2 linked regions of the Streptacidiphilus rugosus AM-16 genome follow. The protein of the gene in region 2 interacts with the protein of the main gene of each other region in a pairwise test. Links are inferred from orthologs where the notes say so. Each region holds a gene or a part of one and is shown on either strand. Other genes may lie near its edges.

The links.
Region 1: the proteins of mrdA (region 2) and BS83_RS22420 interact in binary tests that used the Escherichia coli proteins (3 or more experiments, as listed by UniProt). The link is inferred for Streptacidiphilus rugosus AM-16 from one-to-one orthologs.

The regions. Positions count from the first base shown.
Region 1 is NZ_JQMJ01000004.1:2,979,081-2,982,134, forward strand. The notes cover bases 51-3,033. They hold BS83_RS22420 (transglycosylase domain-containing protein), read left to right. Parts: upstream 51-362; coding sequence 363-2,705; downstream 2,706-3,033. Other genes in these bases: lpdA (dihydrolipoyl dehydrogenase), read right to left, coding at 2,788-3,033. Outside these bases: more of lpdA, read right to left, coding at 3,034-3,054. UniProt on the Escherichia coli protein: Cell wall formation. Synthesis of cross-linked peptidoglycan from the lipid intermediates.
Region 2 is NZ_JQMJ01000004.1:2,602,397-2,605,448, forward strand. What follows is about bases 71-3,051. They hold mrdA (penicillin-binding protein 2), read right to left. Parts: upstream 2,669-3,051; coding sequence 473-2,668; downstream 71-472. Other genes in these bases: rodA (rod shape-determining protein RodA), read right to left, coding at 71-399; mreD (rod shape-determining protein MreD), read right to left, coding at 2,735-3,051. Outside these bases: more of rodA, read right to left, coding at 1-70; more of mreD, read right to left, coding at 3,052-3,052. UniProt on the Escherichia coli protein: Catalyzes cross-linking of the peptidoglycan cell wall. Responsible for the determination of the rod shape of the cell. Is probably required for lateral peptidoglycan synthesis and maintenance of the correct diameter during lateral and centripetal growth.

The DNA of each region.
Region 1 (3,054 bases), 380 kb from region 2 along the record:
ACGAAGGCGTCAAATGTCGACATGTCGACAGCCATGACGACGGGCGCCCACCGCCGTGCGGGAACGCCGAAAAGGCCCCGTCCGCCGACACCCGGGGGGTGTCGCGAAGGGGCTCTCGCCATCGCTCTTCGATTGTGGTCCAGCTGTGGAACTGCTCTCACAGGGTAGCCGAACGGCTCCTTGCAGTGTCACAGCCCCGCCACAAAAGAGCGACGTGACCCCCAGTCTGTTCGCCCGCGCCTTATCGTTCCGGCAAAGTAGACGGGAATGCCCCGTTTGGGGCGTTTAACGATCATGCAGACGAGGCGGGACACGACCTCGGTCCAGCAGTTCAGCGGTACAGAAGGCGGAGCACCACCGGCATGGGCAAGAGCAGCAGCGGGCGCGGCATGGACGATCCCGACAGCCTCGCCAACCCCATGGACCGCGCCACGCTGGAGGCGGAGGACCGGGCCGAAGGAGGCGGAATGGGCGCCAGCGGGCGCGATCGGCGTCAGGCCAAGAAGGCGGCACGCACGGCGAGGCGTGCGGCGCTGCCGTGGTACCGCCGGATCATCCCGACCTGGCGGATGACCGTCGGCACGCTGCTCACCGTCGTCGCGCTGGGCATGACCGCCTTCGTCGGCATCTACCTGAACGTCGAGCCGCCGAACGCCAACGCCGCCGCGATCGCCCAGGCGAACATCTACTACTACGACGACGGCAAGACGGTGATCGGCCAGACCGGCACGATGAACCGGACCATCGTCCCGATCAGCCAGATCTCCCTGGACATGCAGCACGCGGCGGTCTCCGCCGAGGACCGCACCTTCTACTCCAACCAGGGGATCAGCCTCACCGGCATGGTCCGCGCCGGCTGGGACACCCTGAACGGGAACGGCGTCCAGGGCGGCTCGACGATCACCCAGCAGTACGTGAAGAACTACTACCTGAACCAGAACCAGACGGTGACGCGTAAGGCCAAGGAGTTCTTCATCGCGCTGAAGGTGGACCGGACCGAGAGCAAGCCGGACATCCTGGCCGGCTACCTGAACACCTCCTACTTCGGCCGCAACGCCTACGGCGTCCAGGCGGCCGCACAGGCCTACTTCGGCATCAACGCCGCGCAGCTCAACGCCGAGCAGAGCGCCTACCTGGCGGCGCTGCTGCAGGCCCCGAGCGCCTACGACGTCGCCACCGCGACCGCCGCCGGCAAGCAGGCCGCGACCGACCGCTGGAACTACGTGCTGGACGGCATGGCCAAGCTCGGCTACCTGACCCCCGAGCAGCGGGCCGCGGCCAAGTTCCCGACGGTGAAGCCGAAGGCGCACGTCAAGGGCCTGGACGGGCAGGCCGGCTACATGATCGACATCGCGGTGAACTACCTGGTCAGCAATCACGTGGTAACCAGGGACGAGCTGGCCCAGGGCGGCTGGAAGATCGTCACCACCTTCTCCAGGACCGACCAGAACGCGCTGGCCGACTCGGTGAAGACCCAGCTGCACGACCAGCTGCCGAACACCGCGGCGGCCAAGCAGATCCGCGCCGCCGCGGCGTCGGTCGACCCGAAGACGGGCAAGGTCGTGGCCGCGTACGGCGGTCCCGACTACGCCACCCAGGAGTACAACGACGCGCTGCGCAGGGACATCCAGATCGGCTCGACCTTCAAGGCGATCGACCTGGCGGCGGCGCTGCAGAACGGCTCCACGACCCAGGACGGCACGCCGATCACCCCGAACACGCTCTACGACGGCACCAGCCGCCGTCAGGTCGTCGGCCTGCCCTCCAACGTGTCCTCGTACAACCCTCCCAACGAGGACGACATGAACTACGGGTCGATCAGCGTCACCCGGGCCATGGCCAAGTCGGTCAACTCCGTCTTCGCGCAGATGGCCGCCGACGTCGGGCTGGACAAGGTGCGGCAGGCGGCGCTCGCGGCCGGGCTGCCCGCGGACACCCCGGACCTGAGCGCGAGCAACCCGGCCCTCGCGCTCGGCATCGCCACGCCCAACGCGATCCAGCTGGCGGGTGCGTACGCGACCTTCGCCAACCACGGCATGCAGATCACCCCGTGGTCGGTGCAGTCGGTCACCCACGACGGCGAGAGCCGCACACTGCCGAAGCACGACGCGGTCAAGGCCTTCGACCGGGCCGTCGCGGACACCGTGACCGAGGTGCTGCAGGGCGTCATCCAGAACGGCACCGGCTACAACGCCCAGGCCCTCGGCCGCGACGCGGCGGGCAAGACCGGTACCACGGACAGCAACAAGTCCGCCTGGTTCGCCGGCTACACGCCGCAGCTGTCCACGGCGGTCGGCCTCTTCGCCCAGGACGCCAAGAACAACCGGGTCAGCCTGGGCACGGCCGCCGGGCTCACCCGCATCAACGGCGGCGCGTTCCCGACGCAGATCTGGACCGACTACATGACGCAGGCGCTCGCGAACCAGCCGGACGCGAGCTTCGACCTGCAGACGGGCGACTGGACCACCGCCGCGCCGGCGACCCCCACCCCCACGCCGAGCACCTCGAACTCGCCGACCACCACCCCGACGGCCCCGGTCCCGACCCCGTCGACGCAGACGCAGCCGACCCCGACGTACACCCCGCCGGTGGTGCCGACGCCCACGCCGACGCAGACCACCACCAACCCGACGCCGACGCAGACGACGCCCACCAGGCCGACGCCGACGCGTCAGATCACCCCACCGGTGACGCTTCCGCAGTGACAGAAGGCGGCGGGGCCCGGGGCTGCTGCCCCGGGCCCCGCCGCCTTCTGTCCCGCCGGTCCCTCGCTCGCCGAACCGCGGCTCAGAAGTTGATCATGTGCCCGGCCAGGCCGTGGATGGCCTCCTTGACCGCCTCGCCCAGCGTCGGGTGCGCGTGCACGTTGCGGGCGACCTCGGTGACCGTCAGGTCCCACTGCTGAGCCAGGGTCAGCTCCGGCAGCAGCTCGGTGACGTCCGGGCCGATCAGGTGGGCGCCGAGCAGTTCGCCGTACTTCGCGTCAGCGATGATCTTGACGAAGCCGCCGGGCTCGCCGATGCCGTGCGCCTTGCCGTTGGCCGTGAAGGGGAA
Region 2 (3,052 bases):
GCCGCCGAGCACGATCCACGAGTGCGCGCCGTTGACGGTCGATCCGAGCGGGCTCAGCACGGCGAGGACGCCGAGGATCGACAGGCCGTAGATGAACGGCACGGCCGTGCGCAGCCGGTGGTGGCCGAGCAGCACCACGCCGGTGCACAGGCCGATGCCGATGGCGAGGTTGACCAGGTGGCGGACCAGGAAGTACTGCGGGTCGCCGTGGTTGATCTCGACGCGGGAGCGGGTCGCGGACCAGACCAGCAGCGAGCCGATCCCGGAGAGCGCGAGGGCGGCCAGCACCAGCGGCCAGTCCATCCGCCGCAGCGGCGAGTCCCGCTCCAGCAGCCGCCCCATCCCGCCCTTGCGCGGGGTGTACCGAGGCGTCGAATAGCTCGTGCTCAGGCCGCTCATGCGCCCACCTCGCTTCGCTCGGCAGCCGCTTCGCGGAACGCGCACCTCTTCATGGCGACCTCGCTTCGCCCGCTCACGCGTCACCCCTCCGCTCCGGCGCCAGCGCCGCGATGTCGAGGGCGGCGAGCAACGGGGTGCCCGAGTCGGCGGGGTACGTCTGCGGGGCGGTCCAGGAGACCGGCTGGGTCACCGTGCCGTCCGGGTGGAAGCTGGGCAGCGAGGTCTGGGCCGCCGGGCGGATCGCCTTGCTCGGGTCGATCTTGCCGTCGGCCTGGATGCCGTAGAGCGCGTTGTAGATGTTGCGGACGGCCGGGCCGGAACCGCCGGAGCCGGTGCCACCCTGGGAGATCGTCATGACGATCGCGTAGTCCTTGGTGTACGTGTCGAACCAGGAGGTCGTCTGCTTGCCGACGACCTCGGCCGTACCGGTCTTGGCGTGCAGCTGCACCTTGTCCTGGGGCCAGCCCTGGAACTTCCAGGCGGCGGTACCGCTGGTGATGACGTTCGCGGTGGCCTGGTCGATGTAGTTGATCATGTGCGGCGTCGTGGGCAGGTGGCCCTGGACGACCGGCTTGATCTGCTGCACGGTCCGGCCGCCGGGGCTGACCACGGCCTTGGCGAGCTGCGGCTGGTAGAGCGTGCCGCCGTTGGCCAGCGCCGAGTAGATGCGGGCCATCTGGATCGGGGTCACCAGGGTGTCACCCTGGCCGATCGCGTAGTTGACCTCGTCACCGGCGCGCAGCGTCGCGAAGTCGACGCAGTCCTCGCTGGCGATGGCGCGCAGGTACGGGTCGGTCTCCGTCTTGGCCTGCCGGCACCAGGTGTCCTTCATCTCGTTGTAGTAGTCCTGGTGCCACTGGCGGTCGGGGACCCGGCCCTTGACCTCTCCGGGCAGGTCGATACCGGTGTCGGCGCCGAGGCCGAACTGGTGCGCGGTCTTGTACAGCCAGTCCTGCGGGTGCTTCGGCTTGGTGCCGCCGTCGCTGAGCCACTGCTGGTAGGCGATGTTGTAGAAGACCGTGTCGCAGGAGACCTCCAGCGCCTTGGAGAGGTTGATCGCGCCGAAGTTCTCGCCCTCGAAGTTCTTGAAGACCCGGCCGCCGATGGTCATCGACGAGGTGCAGGGGAAGGTCGAGTCGTAGGTGTAGCCGGCGTTGAGCGCGGCCGTCGTGCTGACGACCTTGAAGGTCGAACCCGGCGCGCTCTGTCCCTGGATCGCCCGGTTCAGCATCGGGTAGTCGGAGTTCTGGCTGTTCAGCGCCGCGTAGTCCTTGGCGGAGATGCCGCCGCTCCAGATGTTCGGGTTGTACGTCGGCGCGCTGGCCATCGCGATGATCCGGCCGGTGTGCACGTCCATGACCACGACCGCGCCGGAGTCGGCCTTGAAGTTCTCGTGGGTGACCGTGTCGTAGGTCTTCCGCAGGGTCACCATGGCGTCGTTGAGCTGCTGCTCGGCCAGGGCCTGGATCCGCGCGTCGATGCTGGTGACCACGTCCGAGCCGGGCACCGAGGCGTTGCCGCCCGCGGTGCCGATGACCCGGCCGAGGTTGTCGACCTCCAGGTTGGTGGTGCCGTTGACGCCGCGCAGCGCCTTGTCGTACTGGTACTCCAGGCCCGCCCGGCCGACCTGGTCGGAGGGGGCCAGCGAGGACTTGCCGTTGGCGTCGGTCGCCGCGGTGATCTCGTCCTGGGTGACCGGGGAGAGATAACCCAGTATCTGCGCCGCGTTGGCTCCCGACGGCGCCGGGTAGAGCCGGACCGCGCTGGGGCTGGCGGTGACGCCGGGGAAGTCCTCCTGGCGCTCCATGATCTGCATGGCCTGCTGGGTGTTGGCCGTCTGGGTGACCGGGATCGGCTGGTAGGGCGAGCCGTTCCAGCAGGGGCGCGGGGTCTTCGCGTCGCAGAGCCTGACCTTGTCGTGCATGTCCTCGTAGGTCATGCCGAGGACCTGGCCGAGCCTGGTCAGCACCGCCTTGCCGCCGTCCTTCTGCTGCAGCAGAGCGGTGCGCGAGACCGAGACGACGAGCTTGGTGGTGTTGTCGGCCAGCGGCACGCCGTTGGAGTCGAGGATCTCGCCGCGCACGGCCGGCACCACGACGGTGCGGATGTGGTTCGACGAGGCCTGCTGCGCGTAGGACGCGCCCGAGCGGATCTGCAGGTACCAGAGTCTGCCGCCCAGCGTGCCGAGCAGTGAGAGCACCAGCACCTGGAGGACCAGCAGCCGACCGGTGATCCGCCGGGTCCGGCCCGTCTCCGGGATGTTGCCCACGGGGTGCCCCTCCTCGTGCTCTCGCTTCGCTACTGCGTCAGTGCTGTGGTGTCCGCGTTCCGCGCGTCAGCGCTTGGCGGCCTTGCTGAGCCTGGCCGTCATGCCCAGCCTGCTTCCGGTCTTGCCGCCGCTCTTGCCCGCGGCGCTCCCGCCGAAGCCGGGGACGGTGCCGAGACCGGCCGCGCCGCCGGTGCGGGTGCCGCGGTCGCCGAAGAAGGCGCCGCGACGGTTGAGACCGGTGCGGCGCGGCTTGCTCGGCGTGCTGCCCTGTCCGGCGCCGCCCGCGGGGTCGGTGACGGTACGTCTGGCCAGGGCCATCACCACCGGGACCACGAAGGGCGCGAGCAGCACGTCGTAGACGACGGAGGAGATGAGCAGCCCGGT